One region of the Aureimonas sp. AU40 genome, then DNA from elsewhere that is predicted to be linked to it. Evidence: predicted binding sites of a transcription regulator. Region 1 holds the regulator's gene; each other region holds the start of a gene.
What was found. The regulator LexA, encoded in region 1, represses DNA repair genes until DNA is damaged. The targets are predictions, from matches to a motif close to TGTTCNNNNTGTGTTCNG.
Positions count from the first base shown of each region.

Region 2: AUL32_RS16560 (LexA family protein) is a predicted target of LexA. The motif match lies at 3,509-3,526, and genes of this name have one in related genera.
Region 3: AUL32_RS02530 (putative DNA modification/repair radical SAM protein) is a predicted target of LexA. The motif match lies at 1,862-1,879, and genes of this name have one in related genera.

Region 1 covers NZ_BBWL01000041.1:423,883-428,875, forward strand. Annotated here, with positions in the region: gene trpC (indole-3-glycerol phosphate synthase TrpC) at 1-763, shown strand, start outside; gene moaC (cyclic pyranopterin monophosphate synthase MoaC) at 760-1,242, shown strand; gene AUL32_RS15525 (molybdopterin molybdotransferase MoeA) at 1,239-2,450, shown strand; gene lexA (transcriptional repressor LexA) at 2,522-3,259, shown strand; gene AUL32_RS15535 (ComEC/Rec2 family competence protein) at 3,213-4,993, opposite strand, start outside.
Region 2 covers NZ_BBWL01000042.1:90,678-95,670, forward strand. Annotated here, with positions in the region: gene AUL32_RS16535 (hypothetical protein) at 1-116, opposite strand, end outside; gene AUL32_RS16540 (hypothetical protein) at 211-810, opposite strand; gene AUL32_RS16545 (hypothetical protein) at 849-1,100, opposite strand; gene AUL32_RS16550 (hypothetical protein) at 1,273-1,764, opposite strand; gene AUL32_RS16555 (Y-family DNA polymerase) at 1,775-3,037, opposite strand; gene AUL32_RS16560 (LexA family protein) at 3,034-3,471, opposite strand; gene AUL32_RS16565 (GIY-YIG nuclease family protein) at 3,632-4,135, shown strand; gene AUL32_RS16570 (PIN domain-containing protein) at 4,317-4,993, opposite strand, start outside.
Region 3 covers NZ_BBWL01000005.1:119,463-124,455, forward strand. Annotated here, with positions in the region: gene AUL32_RS02515 (FAD binding domain-containing protein) at 1-427, shown strand, start outside; gene AUL32_RS02520 (BA14K family protein) at 491-1,015, opposite strand; gene AUL32_RS02525 (BA14K family protein) at 1,218-1,646, opposite strand; gene AUL32_RS02530 (putative DNA modification/repair radical SAM protein) at 1,893-3,134, shown strand; gene AUL32_RS02535 (helix-turn-helix domain-containing protein) at 3,369-3,761, shown strand; gene AUL32_RS02540 (M20 aminoacylase family protein) at 3,829-4,993, opposite strand, start outside.

The DNA.
Region 1 (4,993 bases):
CGCCAAGGCGAAGCGCGAGGTTTCCCTTTCGTCCCTCGAAGACGCCATTCGGGTGGGTCTGCCCCCGCGCGGCTTCGCCGAGGCGGTGCGGCGCAAGCATGCGGACGGACAGTTCGCTTTGATCGCCGAGGTGAAGAAGGCCAGTCCTTCCAAGGGTCTGATCCGCCCCGACTTCGATCCCGTGTCGATTGCCCAGTCCTATGAGCGAGGCGGAGCCGCCTGCCTCAGCGTGCTGACGGACACCCCGTCGTTCCAGGGCGCGCCGGGATTCTTGACGGAGGCGCGCAACGCCACCGCCCTGCCCGCCTTGCGCAAAGATTTCATGTTCGACACGTATCAGGTTGCGGAAGCGCGCGCCTGGGGTGCCGATGCGATCCTCGTCATTCTGGCGGCCGTAGACGACGCGCTGGCAGCCGAACTCGAAGCCAGCGCTTTCGCGCATGGGATGGACGTCCTTCTCGAAGTTCATGACGAGGCCGAGGCCGAACGCGCGCTCAAGCTGCGTTCACCGCTTTTCGGCATCAACAACCGCAATCTGCGCACCTTCGAAACCGATCTGTCCACAAGTGAGCGGATCGCCCGGCTTGTCCCGGCGGATCGCATCCTCGTTGGCGAGAGCGCGATCTCGACGCATGAGGATTGCGTGCGCCTCGCCGGTGCGAACATTCGCACCTTCCTCGTCGGCGAGAGCCTGATGCGGCAAAGCGACGTGGAAATGGCCACTCGCAAGCTGCTCTTCGGCGCGGCGGCGGAAGCGGCATGAGCGAGGCTTCACTGACTCATCTCGATGCGGACGGCTCGGCCCGCATGGTCGATGTCGGTGACAAGCCCGAGACGGTCCGCACGGCGCGGGCCGAAGGCCTCGTCCTGATGCGGGCGGAAACGCTGGAGATGATTCGGCAGGGCAGTGCCAAAAAGGGCGACGTGATCGCGATCGCGCGCATCGCCGGCATCATGGGCGCGAAAAAGACCCACGAACTGATTCCGCTTTGCCACCCGCTGATGCTGGAGAAGGTCTCGCTCGATCTGGAGTACGAACCGGCATTGCCCGGCATCCGCGTTTCCGCGACGTGCCGGGTATCCGGCAAGACGGGGATCGAAATGGAAGCGCTGACAGCCGTCTCCATCGCCTGCCTCACGATCTACGACATGGCGAAGGCGGTGGACCGCGACATGACGATCAGCCAGATCCGCCTCGTGGAGAAAACGGGCGGACGTTCCGGCACTTGGAGCGCCGCGTGAGTTTGCTGCCGGTCGAGGAGGCGCGCGATCGGCTCCTGTCGGACGTCTCGCCGGTGGCGCAAACCGAGCGCGTAGACCTGCGGAGCCTAGCCGGAAGGCGGCTGGCGAGCGATCTCTCGGCCATCCTGACCCAGCCTTCTTTTGATGCCTCCGCGATGGACGGATATGCCGTCCTTGCCAGCGACTTGGGCACTGGTGAAACGCGACTGCGTCTCATCGGAGAATCGGCCGCCGGCGCGGCGTTCGAAGGCATTTTGCGTGCTGGCGAGGCGGTTCGCATCTTCACCGGCGCACCCGCGCCGCAAGGCGCGGATGCCGTCGTCATCCAGGAGAACACAGAGCGTCCGAACCCGGAGACGGTGCTCGTCCGCGAGCCGGTCACGCCCGGCCGCCATATCCGCCCGGCAGGGAATGACTTTCGAGAGGGCGCGCCGCTTCTCCGGGCCGGCACGATCTTTCGCCCTGCCAGTATCGCGCTGGCGGCAAGCGGCGGTCACGCGGAGGTGGAGGTTTGTCGGCGCCCGCGCGTCGCCATTCTGATGACCGGCAGCGAATTGGTTCTGCCCGGCACGCGCCCCGGCCCGGCGCAGATCGTGGCATCCAACGGGTTCGGCATCGCTGCCATGGTGGAAGCGTCAGGCGGAGAGGCTTTATCCTATGGCGTTGTCGCGGACGACCGCTCGGCGCTTGCCGCCGTGCTCGACAGGGCCAGGCGCGATGAAGTGGATGTCTTCGTGACGATCGGCGGCGCCTCGGTCGGAGATCACGACCTCGTCGCGCCGGTCTTTCGCGAGTGTGGAGTGGAACTCGATTTCTGGAAGGTCGCCATGCGGCCCGGCAAGCCGCTGATGGCCGGACGCTTCGGCGAGATGCGGTTTCTAGGTCTGCCGGGAAACCCCGCCTCCAGCCTCGTCACCGCCGAGCTTTTTCTTCGGCCGCTGGTCGAACGGCTGGCCGGGCGCCCGGCGCACGGTGGCTACGAAAGGGGCGTATTGGGGACGCCCGTCCCCGCCAACGATCATCGTGCCGAGTTCATGCGTGGCCGAATCAGTGGGGAGACAGATGGCAAGCCCCGCATCGTCCCGTTCGATCGGCAGGACTCCTCGCTCCTCAGTGTCTTCGCCCTAGCGGACGTACTTCTCGTCAGGCAACCTCATGCTCCGCCTAGCGAGACCGGCGATCCCTGTGAGTTCGTGCGATTGGCTTGACAGGCATCCTTGCAGAACACAAACAGAACAGATAGGCTTTGTTCAGGTTTTGTTTTGGTTGGATACGAACGATGTTGACCCGCAAGCAGCATGAATTGCTCCTCTTCATTCATGATCGCCTGCAGTCGATCGGCGTTCCCCCGTCCTTCGACGAGATGAAGGAAGCGCTGGACCTGAAATCCAAGTCCGGCATCCACCGGTTGATTACGGCGCTGGAGGAACGTGGCTTCATCCGCCGCCTTCCCAACCGGGCCCGCGCTCTTGAGGTCGTTCGGCTTCCCGATTCCATGGCCGGTAAAGCTCAGGTCGCCGCGTCAACTACCGCGAAGGTTTCCCAAGGCGAGACGATCGAGCGGCAGGTTTTGCCCTTTCCGGGGCGGGCTGCCACCGCGCGAAGCGGCGAGACGGCGGACGCGGCCAATGACTCCATGCCTGTTCCCGTTATGGGCCGCATCGCAGCGGGTGTCCCCATTTCCGCGATCCAGCAGAACAGCCGCTCCATCGCCCTCCCGATTGAGATGTTCGGCCAAGGCGAGCATTACGCGCTGGAGGTCAAAGGCGATTCGATGGTCGAGGCCGGCATTCTCGACGGCGACACGGTGCTGATCCAGCGGGCGGAGACGGCAACCGCGGGCGAGATCGTCGTGGCTCTCATCGATGAGGAAGAGGCCACCTTGAAGCGCTTCCGTCGTCGCGGCGCCATGGTCGAACTGGAAGCTGCCAATCCCGCCTATGAGACGCGGGTCCTGGAAGCGGGACGGGTCAAGGTGCAGGGTCGTCTCGTCGGTCTGATCCGCCGCTATCATTAGGGCGCGGCCGCGCGCCTTTCGGCGTTTTCCGGCTCGGCTTGTCGCCTCCCATTCGCTCGGGCCAAGGCGCCGAGCGATGCTGGTTCCATTCTTCGAAAGGCTGGGGAATGGACGGCCGTAGCTCCCACCCGCCTCGCTGCCTCTCCAGAGCCACCGCGCCTGTGCGCCGCAGTGTGCGGAGCGTCAGAAGTTTCGCACCTGAGCGGCAAGATTCGATGCGAGGCGCGCGGGCGACCACGGCAATATCGGCCGTGTCGCAGAGTTCTCCCAGCTTCTCCAACTGATCGGTCCAGGCGATGCGGAGCCCCGAGCGGGTCTTCGCACGGCAAATCTGCTCGTCGCATTCGAAGGTCTTTCGATCGTCCTTCGAACGGCCGGGAGGCGCCAACTGGTAGGCGCGCTTCCATTGATCGTGCACGAAGCGGTTCGGGCGCTTGCGAAGATCGATCACCTGCCCATTGTCGCCTATCACTGCGATGTCCCGAGCGTCCTCCGATATGGCGAGTTCGGGGCGCGAGGCTGCAGGAACGAGGAGAAGGCCGAGCACCAGCGGGGCGACCGCCGCCCATCGAAAATGGCTCTGGCAAAACGAGAGCAGCAGCAGACAGACCGTGAAGCAGATAAGGCTGACGCTGCCGATCTGCCCAACGCCATAATCGGGAAAGGCAGCGGCCAGCGCCTTCGCCATCCAGAACACGAGATCGAGCCCCCAACCAATGGGCACAAGCGCCAAGCTCTCGAGGCCGAGGGGCATCAGGCAGACGCTCGCCAACGCCAGCGGCATGATCCAGAACGAGAAGATCGGCGTCGCCAGGACATTGGCAAGAAGGCCGAAGGGCGCGGCCCGCTGGAAATGGTAGATCGCGTAAGGCGCCGTCGCCGCGCCGGCAATCAGCGACGACAAGAACACGCCGATCACCACCAGCGCCAGCGTGCGCAAAGGCGAGAGATCGTCGCCCGCCCCTTTCGACCACCGGGAATACGCACCATAGGCCCCGACCAGCGCGGCGGTGGCGGCAAACGACATCTGGAAGGTCGCGGTCATCAGTGCATGCGGCGAGATCAGCATGACCACCATGGCCGCAATCGCAACATTGCGCAGGGTCAGGGCCGGTCGATCCACCAGAACCGCGCCCAGCATGATCGCGATCATGACGAAGGATCGCTCGGTTGCGGCGTTGTCACCCGCCAGTAGGAAGTAGAACCCGGTGATGCCCAGCGCCGCGACCGCCGCGATCTTGCGCGCCTGCCAACGCAGCGCCAGCGACGGAAAGGCGGCGATGCTTGAGCGCACCGCTAGCATGGTCATTCCCGCCACTAGCGCCATGTGAAAGCCGGAGATTGATAGGACATGGGCAAGTCCGGTTACTCGCAAGGCGGCTTCGATGTCGTCGGGGATCCCGGCGCGCTCGCCATTGATGAGCGCTGCCGCGACAGCGCCGCGCTCGTCCGGCAGCACGGCGCGAATCCTATCGCCGATCAGCAGGCGCAGCTTGGCGACGTGTTCGAAAACTCCAAGCGTCTCGGGTTCCACGGAGGGGTTCGGCGGCCCGAGGGAGTAGCCGAAGGCTCCGGTGCCGTCGAAATAGGGCATGAAAGCGAAGTCATATCCACCGGGAAAGGCAGGGCCTGCCGGCGGCTGCAGGCGCACGAGGCCCACATAGCGAGCGCCGATCGCCAGGGCCTCATGGCGGCTCGATACGAGCACGCGTACGCGTTCCGGCGGCCGGCTGA
Region 2 (4,993 bases), on a different contig from region 1:
ATCGCCTTCGCGACGGCGCCGGCGGTCGCCGGGTCGATCCGGCCGTAGGCGGACAAAACGCGGAAGGCAGTCCGGATATCGCCCAGACGGACCTCGTGATGGGAGTGGTCTCGCATGCAGGCTCGTCCGCCTTCGTGTTCCGGCCTGTGCCGATCGAGAGGAGGCTATGACGATGGCGCCGAGAAGCGCAAGCTCGAGGTCCGGGTGCGGTTAACCGTCCGCTTTGACTCGCTCCGCATTCTCACCGCTCGGGGCGCGTCCGCGTCGTCGAAGGAGGAATGCGGACAATCCGCTGACGCACGCGGACGTATAGGGGATCGTCAAATTCCAGTGCATTCCATGCAGTGCGACTTGGCCCCATCGATGCACGACGTCGCGGTCAGGGGCGTCGATCCAGCGCAAGACCTCGGTCTCGTTCGTCGCATCGATCGGCTCCACGCCGATCAGATACGTCGTCTGCTTCATCCCGGAAACGGTGAGACCGACCCCGTATCCGGCGGCGACGGCAAGGCACACAACTACGACCGTGCCGATGCCGCGGGCACTTATGATGGGTTTCCCGGTCGCATATCTACGGCGGACCCACATGCCCAGCGCGGCTCCGATGGCAGAGAGCCAGAAGCCCTGCCCGATTGCCGGAATCAGGAGATCCTTGTCGGTTTGGAACGCAAGCGTCCAGGCTGCCACCCACCCGATCACGGTGGAGACGAGGAACACCAGAACGCGCCAAGCGCGATGATCGAACCACGATCCCGATACGGCGGTGGCCGCGCCCGAGATCAGCAACGCTGCGATCGAGATCAATCCCATTCCGTCCTACTCCCACCGCATGGTCTTATCTGCCCCGGTCACGGCTTCTTGGATTCCCTCAGTCGTTTTGCGGCCGCTTCGAACGCGTCCGCCAGTTCCACGCGTGCCGCCTTCCGGTCGTCTTTGGTCTCGCTCCGCATCTCTCGTAGAGCCCGATTCTGGGCGCTGTGATATCCTGCGGCAGAGTAGTTCAGCGCTGCCGCGACCATGGCGTCGACGAACTTCGGGGCGTCTTCGATCGTCATCCAGACGTCGGCCGTCAACGACCCGTTCGCCGTCCAGAGGGACATCTTACGGTCATGATAGTAGGAACGGCTGGGCTCGATTGGGCCCGATCCGAAAAATTGGCGATGTGAGGGGTACGTCAGCAGAACCGTAATTGAAGCGTCTTTTTTAGATGCCATCGAATCCTCCCGAAGCTTTCCCGTCGGCAGGATGGCAGGGTTCGGCCGCTGCGTGGAGTCAGACGACACCGCGCAACTGCTCCCAGTTGTCCTCATACGGGTCCAGCCATCCTGCCCCGCGCTCGATCGAGATGCCGGTTCGATCGAAGTTCGGAAGGAAGCGCCGGTGATCCGTCGAGTTGCGCATCCTACCACCCTTTCCCGGTGTCGAGAGCCAAACCCGATACGACTCGCGAATGGTCTCGGCGACTACTGCGCTTGGCAGCACCCAACATCTCGGATGCGCCTTCAGATCGACGCCAAAATCGACGAAGCAGTAGAACAACAGTTCGCCGACGATCGCCTCGTGCTTTTTGCCCATGTGCCAACCACCGTCCCCGCCAAGCTCACGACGGGACTTCACCTGTAGTGATGCAAGGCGGTCGCCGACGGCGTCCGTGACGACGATGTCCGTGTTGGGCACGCCGACGGGCGCGAGCGCGGCGATGAAGTCGCGTCGCAGGAGCTGGCTCATCACGTAGTGCTCGCCGGCGGCGCCCGTAAGATTCATTCCGTCCTCCTCACTTCGCGACCGGGATTTCCGCCAGCCGCGTCGTCCATGCGGGGCTCTTCATCGCACGCTTCGTGTCGAAGGATCGAGCGCCGATGCCGGCGGCGCCGAGCGCGACGGCCTCGCGACCGAACCTGGCGTTCAGAGTGTCCATCGCCGACATCAGGTCCGCTCCCCGGCCGTCGATCGCCGCGAACATGTCCGTCTGTTCCCGCCCCTGATCCGTCAGGTCCTCGAGCATCACGCCGCACTTCGTGTAGACGCCGCCGGGTTGCCACATGCTCTCCACCATGCGGCTCGCCCACTTCACGATCATGCGGGTATCGTTCGTTGGTGGCGACAGGCGGCAGGACCGCTGCGCGCTAGGCGCGTTCGCCTTCCGGCCGTTCCCGTGCGCGAAGCCGATCAGCCGGCCGGCGACGCTGCCTTGCTCCCGGATCTTCTCGGCCGCCCTCGCCGCCCGCCGCGCCATGGCCTCGCGCAGGCTGTCCAGGTCGGTGACGGGCTCGCCGAACATACGCGTCACGGCCGTCGCCTGGCGCTTCTCAGGCTCGACCACGAGCTGCTCGTCTCCGATCCCGTTCAGCTCCCGCACCAGCCGCTCCAGCACGACCGTGCCGACGCTGCGCGCCTGGTGCGGGTCCATCGCCGCCAGATCGGCCGTCGTCCGGATCCCGAGCGGGCGCAGACGCTCCGCCAGAGCGCGGCCGATGCCCCATACCTCTTCGACGGGCCAGTTCTGGAAGAGGCGCTTGCGCAGCTCGAAGTCGTGGAGGTCGATCACGCCGCCGAAGACCTTCTCGCCCGCCTTAGCCAGCCCGTTAGCGACCTTGGACAGGGTGCGGGTCGGGCCGAGGCCGATGCGCGTCGGCAGGCCGGTGTCCCGCTTGATCTTGGCGATCACCGCCAAGGCCGTCGCCGTATCGCCGAGGCCGTCCGGGCGGACCGGCAGCCGGAACCACGACTCGTCGATTGAGTAGATCTCGATCTGGTCCGAAAACTCGGCGATCACGGCGTTGAAGCGCCGGTTCATGTCGCTGTAGAGCTCGTAGTTCGAGGACCGCAGTTCGAAGCCGTGCTTGCGGATCAGGTCGCGCATCTTGAAGACGGGGGCGCCCATCTTGACGCCGAACGCCTTCGCCTCGGCCGACCTCGCGATCGCGCAGTGGTCGCCGTTCGATAGGACGAGGACGGGCACGCCGCGGAGCTTCGGATCGAAGACGCGCTCGGACGAGACGTAGAAGTTCTCGACGTCGACCAAGGCCCACGTCATCGCTGGTGATCCCGGACGCTGGCACGGACGACGCCGAAAATCTCGACGGTCTCGTCGCAGATGCAGATCGGGTACGTCAGGCGGCTGTTGCGGTGCTCCAGATACGCGACGCCCGACTTAATGCAGAGCTGCCGGCAGACGAACCCGCCCTCGACGGTCGCGATCACGATGGAGCCGTTGCGCTGCCTGGCGTCCCGGTCTACGACGACGATGTCGTGGTCCTCGATCCCGGCCTCGACCATGCTCGATCCGGATATCCGGAAGACGAAGGCCGCCGGCCGGTCGATGCGCAGGAGCTCGATCAGCGAGAGGGCGTCGTCTTCCCAGTCCTGAGCCGGCGAGGGAAAGCCGGCACCGGCGGACGCGACGACGCGGAGGCGGAAGCCGGGCGGTATGGCCGTGATCGGATGGGGACGGTTCGAGAGATGGAGCATGCTAGATTCCCAGGGCGCGACTCGGTCAACCTAGCGATCGAACATATCGTGAACATTGCGAATAGGAATAGATGCCGATCTGCCGCTGTGGATTTCGGTGAAAAGATCTTGTTTTCCTGCCACCTACGGATGCTGCGCAGTTGGAGAGCCTTCGCGTCCCATGACTACCCGTACGGAGAAGCCGGCCGCCCTCGATCCGGAATTTGCGAAGCTCGTGGAGCGCCTGGCGCCCCTCCACGCCATGTTGATGGCCTGCCCGCCGATCTCAGATGCTGACCCCAAGTCCAAGCCGCCGGAAGCCGCCGGCGTCTATCTCTTCACCAACGCGGACGGCCCGCTCTACGTCGGCCGGACGCGCAACCTGAGGAAACGGCTGTCCGGTCATCGGAAGGAGTATTCGAAGACGCAGTCGGCGGGCTTCGCCTTCCTCCTGGCACGCAAGGCTACCGGCTGGGACAAGCCGACCTACCAGCAGGGCGAAGGCTCGCGGAAGTGGCTCGAGGAGAATCCGGAGTTCATGGCGGCGTTCGAGCTGGCGAAGGGCCAGGTCCGGACGATGACGTTCCGCTACGTCGAGATCGAGGATGCGATCACGCAGTCGATGTTGGAGATGTATGCCGCCTTCGTGCTGAAGACGCCTCACAACAAGTTCGAGACGACCTGATCGCGGTGGCGACCTCTCCTATCGCTATGGTCAGCGCGTGAACTCGTCCGGCTGGACGCCGAAGTTACGTGCCAGGACAGACTCCTCTGCATGCGTGATTGGCCGGCCGTACTCCAGCGTCCGAATGGACGTGACGTGCAGCCCCGTGCCTCGCTGAAGAACTATCCGTCGTGGACCGACATCACCGATCGTTATCGAAATAGTCGTCGTCGTATTCATCGTACGGCTCTCCGAAGTCGAGCGACGTGAGGATCTCGACCCTTACGACGTTGTGGAACAGGCGGTCGTACTGGACGAAGAAGCGGCCTTTCACTTCGTCGTCCCATTCATCCCGACCGTGCGCACGCCCGCCGTCCTCATCCTCGATCTGACCGACCCAATCGACCTCCAGGCCGACAAGGGCCTGGAACCTGGCGGTCATGGCGACGATCGGTCCGTGGACTGATAAGACCTTCCAATTTTCCGTCAGCCCGATCTCCCGGAGTTCCGTCCCGTCGACCGTGGCCGCCTCCAGGCTCGTGCCACGGTAGACGAATTCCGCCGTCCGCAGCGCGACGTCCATTCGATGGAAGAGCTGGTCGATGAAGTCCTGCTCGTCCACGATCCGATCGATCAGCGCGACGACCTCGGGGTCCTTCGCCTCGGCGAGCATGGCGAGGAACGCCGGCAGGCCCTTGACGGGTACGAGCATAGGCGTCGAACCGGCATGTGCGAGCATCGCCTCGTCGAGGGTGACGATATGCACGTCGGCATTGTTCTCCCACGCCCACGTCCTGGCTGCATCGACGATGAAGGCGTCCGGAAACTCCTTGCTCTCCCGCGCCTCGAACGGCGCCTGGCGAGCCATGTATCGCTCGA
Region 3 (4,993 bases), on a different contig from region 1:
CGCGCTCCTGGCGCTGGGCGGCACGATCGAGACCGACCGGGGCGAATATGGCGCGGACGAGTTCTTCCTCGGCCTGTTCGAAACGGCGCTGAGCGAGGGCGGGATCGTCAAGGCCGTCCGCTTCGAGGCGCCGGACGCTTCGGCCTACGAGAAGTTTCGAAATCCCGCCTCGCGCTATGCCATGTGCGGGGTCTACGTCTCCCGGCGCGGCGGCGATGCGCGCGTCGCCGTTACCGGCGCGGGCTCCAACGGCGCCTTCCGCTGGAAAGCGGCGGAAGCGGCCCTCTCGGCCCGCTTCGAGCCGGAGGCGGTGGACGGGCTCACCGTGCCGGAAGGCGACATGATCGGCGATCTTCACGGCTCGTCGGAATATCGCGCGGCGCTGGTTCCCGTCGTCACCAAGCGGGCGGTGCGCAAGGCGCGCTGACCCATCCGGTCAACGAGAAAGCGCCCGGTCTTGGCCGGGCGCTTTCTTCGTATGTGCTGGCGTCTACCAGATATTGCAGCGATGCCGGTATCCGTCGTTGCCGATATAGGTGTCGGTGCGCGCGTCGTAGGAGCGATATCGGTCGAAACAGGCGTCCACATGGGCTTGGCGCGAACCGTCGCGATAGTCCCGCGTGTTGGTGCCATAGTCGTCGTAGTAGCGCGCCTGTCGCGGCCCGCGATACACCGGGCGGGCCGGGACCGTGTCCTCATAGCTCGGCGGGGCGACACCATAGGCGGGGTAGGACGGGCGCTGCGGCGGGTAGTAGGTCGGGGGGGCCTGCTGGGGCTGCGACAGGGCCGAGCCCAGAAGCGCGCCGGCGGCGAGACCCAGCGCGCCGCCCAGAAGCGCGTCGCCGGCATTGATCCGATTGTGGTGTCGGCGCTGCGGGGGATAGTAGCCTGGAGGCGGCGGAGGCGGGGCGGGCTGGCCGATATAGCCCGGCCCGTTGTCCCAGGCCTGGGCCTCAGCAGTGCCAAGGCTCGTCGCCAGCGTGCAGGCGGTGAGGACGGCAAGAAGAATACGCATGGTTGCGAACTCCAGAGCGACGGATGCGCCGCCCTTCGGGCTCCCGGACCATCCGAGGTCTCGAAGCGGCTTTGTTGCGTTCATCATTAGCGGCGCCATCCTGAACGACGGCTGAATGTCATTCCGGCAATTGATGCGGGCGTGGCAAAAGAAAAGGGGCCGGCTGCGCGCCGACCCCCATCATGCATGAGACTTAAGCCGATCAGAGGCGGCAGATGCGGCGCTCGCCCGCGCTGTTGGCGACATAGGTGTTGGTGCGCGGATCGTAGGTGCGGTAGCGCGCGGCACACCGAGCGACCTGATCGCGGCTCACCGCCGCGCCGCCTTGGGCATTGCCGGCCGCCGCCGCGCCGAGCGCCGCGCCGGCCGCAAGGCCGAAGATCGTCGCCGCCGTGGAATCGCGGCGGTCGCGGTAGTTGTCGCGATACCAGCGATTGTAGCGGCGATCGTCCCAGCGCCGGGCATCGCGCCGGAATTCACGGCAGTCTCGCGCGCCTGGGTTGCGGGCGCAGAAGCGCTCCACGAACCGCTGCCGTTCCCGGAAGCTCTGCGCCTCGGCCGGCGCGCTGAAGGTGACGCTGCCGGTTCCCAAAACCACGAGGGTCATAAAGACCTGACTGAAACGACGCATGACAAATTGCTCCCTTTGAAATGAACCGGCCCGTCGGGCAAAGCGCCCTTGAGGGAGGACGGACATCCGAATGCGAGGCCAACGCGCCTCGCTTCCGTCCCGTTCCGACCGGTGATGGAGAAAGCAAGTTAGGCTTATTGATATGAACGCGGCCTGAACGGGCTGCGACGTCCCGCCACGGCAAGGACCGGTGGAAAAGCTTCAGCTGCCATGGCCGGAACGAAGAGTGAACGCTATCTCTGGCCCATGGCCAAGATGACATTGATGGACAAGCTCGCGATCCTCAGCGACGCGGCGAAATACGATGCATCCTGCGCTTCGAGTGGCACGACGCGTCGCGACTCGATGAAGAGCGGCGGCATCGGCTCCACGGAAGGCTCGGGCATCTGCCACGCCTATGCCCCGGACGGGCGATGCATCTCGCTGCTCAAGATCCTGATGACGAACTTCTGCATCTACGACTGCGTCTACTGCGTGAATCGCTCCTCCTCGAACGTCGCCCGGGCGCGCTTCACGGTGGAGGAGGTGGTGAAGCTCACCATGGCCTTCTACAAGCGGAATTATATCGAGGGCTTGTTTCTCTCCTCCGGCATCATCAGAAGCTCAGACCACACGATGGAGGAGATGGTCCGCATCGCCCGGAAGCTACGGATGGAGGAGAACTTCTCCGGCTACATCCATCTCAAGACCATTCCCGACGCGGCGCCCCGGCTGATTGAGGAGGCCGGCCTTTTCGCCGACCGCCTGTCGATCAATATCGAGCTGCCGACCGACGTTGCCCTGGAAAGCCTGGCGCCGGAAAAGAAGCCGCGCGACATCCGCCGTTCCATGGGCCACCTGCGCATGAAGATCGACGAGGGCAAAGGCGAGGCGCGAGACCGGATCAAGCCGCCGCGCTTCGCGCCGGGCGGCCAGTCCACGCAGATGATCGTCGGCGCCGATGGCGCGGACGACGAGACGATCCTCACCCGGTCGGAAAATCTCTACGGCAACTACCGCCTGCGCCGGGTCTACTATTCCGCCTTCTCGCCCATTCCCGACGCCTCGAACCGGCTGCCGTCCGCCAAGCCCCCGCTGATGCGCGAGCACCGCCTGTATCAGGCGGACTGGCTCATGCGCTTCTATGGGTTCGACCGCGCCGAAATCGTCTCGGGCGGGGAGGGCGGGATGCTCGATCTCCAGATCGATCCCAAGCTCGCCTGGGCACTGCGCAACAGGGACAAGTTCCCGGTCGACGTGAACAAGGCGGACCGGGACATGCTCCTGCGTGTTCCCGGGCTCGGCACTCGTTCAGTGGACGCGATTCTCTCCTCGAGACGGCACCGCACGTTGCGACTCGACGATGTCGCCCGGCTGTGTCGCTCCATCGAGAAGCTGCGCCCGTTCGTCTGCACGTTGGATTGGACGCCGGGAACGCGACTGGACGGCGAGAATTTGCGTAGCCAACTAACGCGCACGGCAAAGCCCGAGCAGCTCTCGCTTTTTTGAGAGAGTGCTGTAACTTGGGTTTATCTTTATCTCGGAATTTCAGCCGTCGCAGCGCGCGGAGGTTGCAGCTTTGTGGCGATGAATCACAATTTCGTCATGATCAATGTATGAAACCCTGGGGTAGATGGGAACGTGGGTAGGCAACACGGGCGAATCCGGTCTAACGTCATCCAGGCTGGGTGGTCGATCGTCCTACTCGCAAATGTTGCATTTCCTGATAGGCCGAGACGGTAGATGGTCGAGATGCAATATGGAGTTTCCGAGTTGAAGGCCGAACGCGATCCTATTGATGTGCAGGTGGGCGCGCGCTTGCGTTTGATCCGCACCTCCCGTCGCGTGTCCCTGGAAGAACTGGGGCGCCGGATCGGCGTGACCTACCAGCAGATTCAGAAATACGAGACCGGCGCCAACCGAATCAGCGCCAGCACGCTGTATCGAATCGCCAAGGCCTTCGAGACGAGCCCGATGTTCTTCTTCGAAGGGCTGGACGAGACCGAGGCATCCCGGCCCGTGGCGAGCCGCGAAACGCTGCAGTCCTCCATCGCGCTGTCGCGCATTCCCGATGTCGAGGTGCGCCATCGCCTGCGCGCGCTGATCGAGGCGCTGGACCCCGAAAGCGGTCGCTAGGCGATACACTCGTTTTTCTGAACGCGACAACTCGAGCCGGCGCATGCGCCGGCTTTTTCGCGTGCGGTCAGGCCGCCAGTGGCAGCGCGCGCTCGGTGAGGGCGACCCAGTAGGACGCGCCGACGCTCAGCGCCTCGTCGCAGAAGTCGTAGCGGGGGTGGTGCAGCCCGGCGCTCGGCCCGTTGCCGATGAACAGGAACGCCCCCGGGCGCTGCTCCAGCATGAAGGCGAAATCCTCGCCGCCCATCAAGGGCGGGATGGAGCGCCGCACATTCGCCTCGCCCACGATCTCCGCCGCGACGTCACCGCAGAAAGCCGCCTTTGCGGCGTCGTTGAGCGTCACGGGATAGTTGCGGTTGTAGATCGTTTCGGCGGCAAGCCCATGTGCGCTGGCGATGCCGGCGGCGATCTCGCGAATGCGCGTTTCGGCGAAGCTTTGCGTTTCCAGCCGAAGCGAGCGCACCGTGCCCGACACGGTGGCGCCTTCGGGAATGACATTGCGCGCGAAGCCTGAGTGGAACTGCGTCACCGACACGACCAGCGAATCCAAGGGATCGACGTTGCGCGAGACGATCTGCTGCAGCGCCTGCACCAGGGCGGCCCCGGCCAGGATCGGGTCCCGCGTCTGGTGCGGGATCGCGGCGTGCCCGCCGCGCCCGTCCAGCTGGATCGAGAATTCGTCGGTCGCGGCCATGATCGGCCCGGGATTGATGGCGAACGTGCCGACCGGCAGGCCCGGCAGATTGTGCATTCCGTAGACTTCCTCGATGCCGAACCGCTCCAGAAGCCCGTCGTCGATCATCGCCTTGGCGCCGGCCCCGCCTTCCTCGGCCGGCTGGAACACGAAGACGACGGTGCCGGCGAAGCGGCGCGTGGCGCAAAGCTCGCGCGCGGCGCCCAGCAGCATGGCCATGTGCCCGTCATGGCCACAGGCATGCATGGCGCCGGGGCGCTGTGAGGCATAGGCGACGCCCGTTTCCTCCACGATCGGCAGCGCGTCCATGTCGGCGCGCAGCGCGATCGTCCGCCCGGCTGCCTGCCCTTTCGCAATCCCCGCGCCCTTCGCGATGCCGACGACGCCGGTGCGTCCGATGCCGGTCGCCACCTCGTCGCAGCCGAACGCCCGCAGCTGGGCCGCGATGAAACCCGCGGTGTCATGGACCTCGTAGAGAAGTTCGGGCATGGCATGGAGCGTCTGGCGCCAGGCGGCGAGGTCGGAAGCTGTGTCTTGA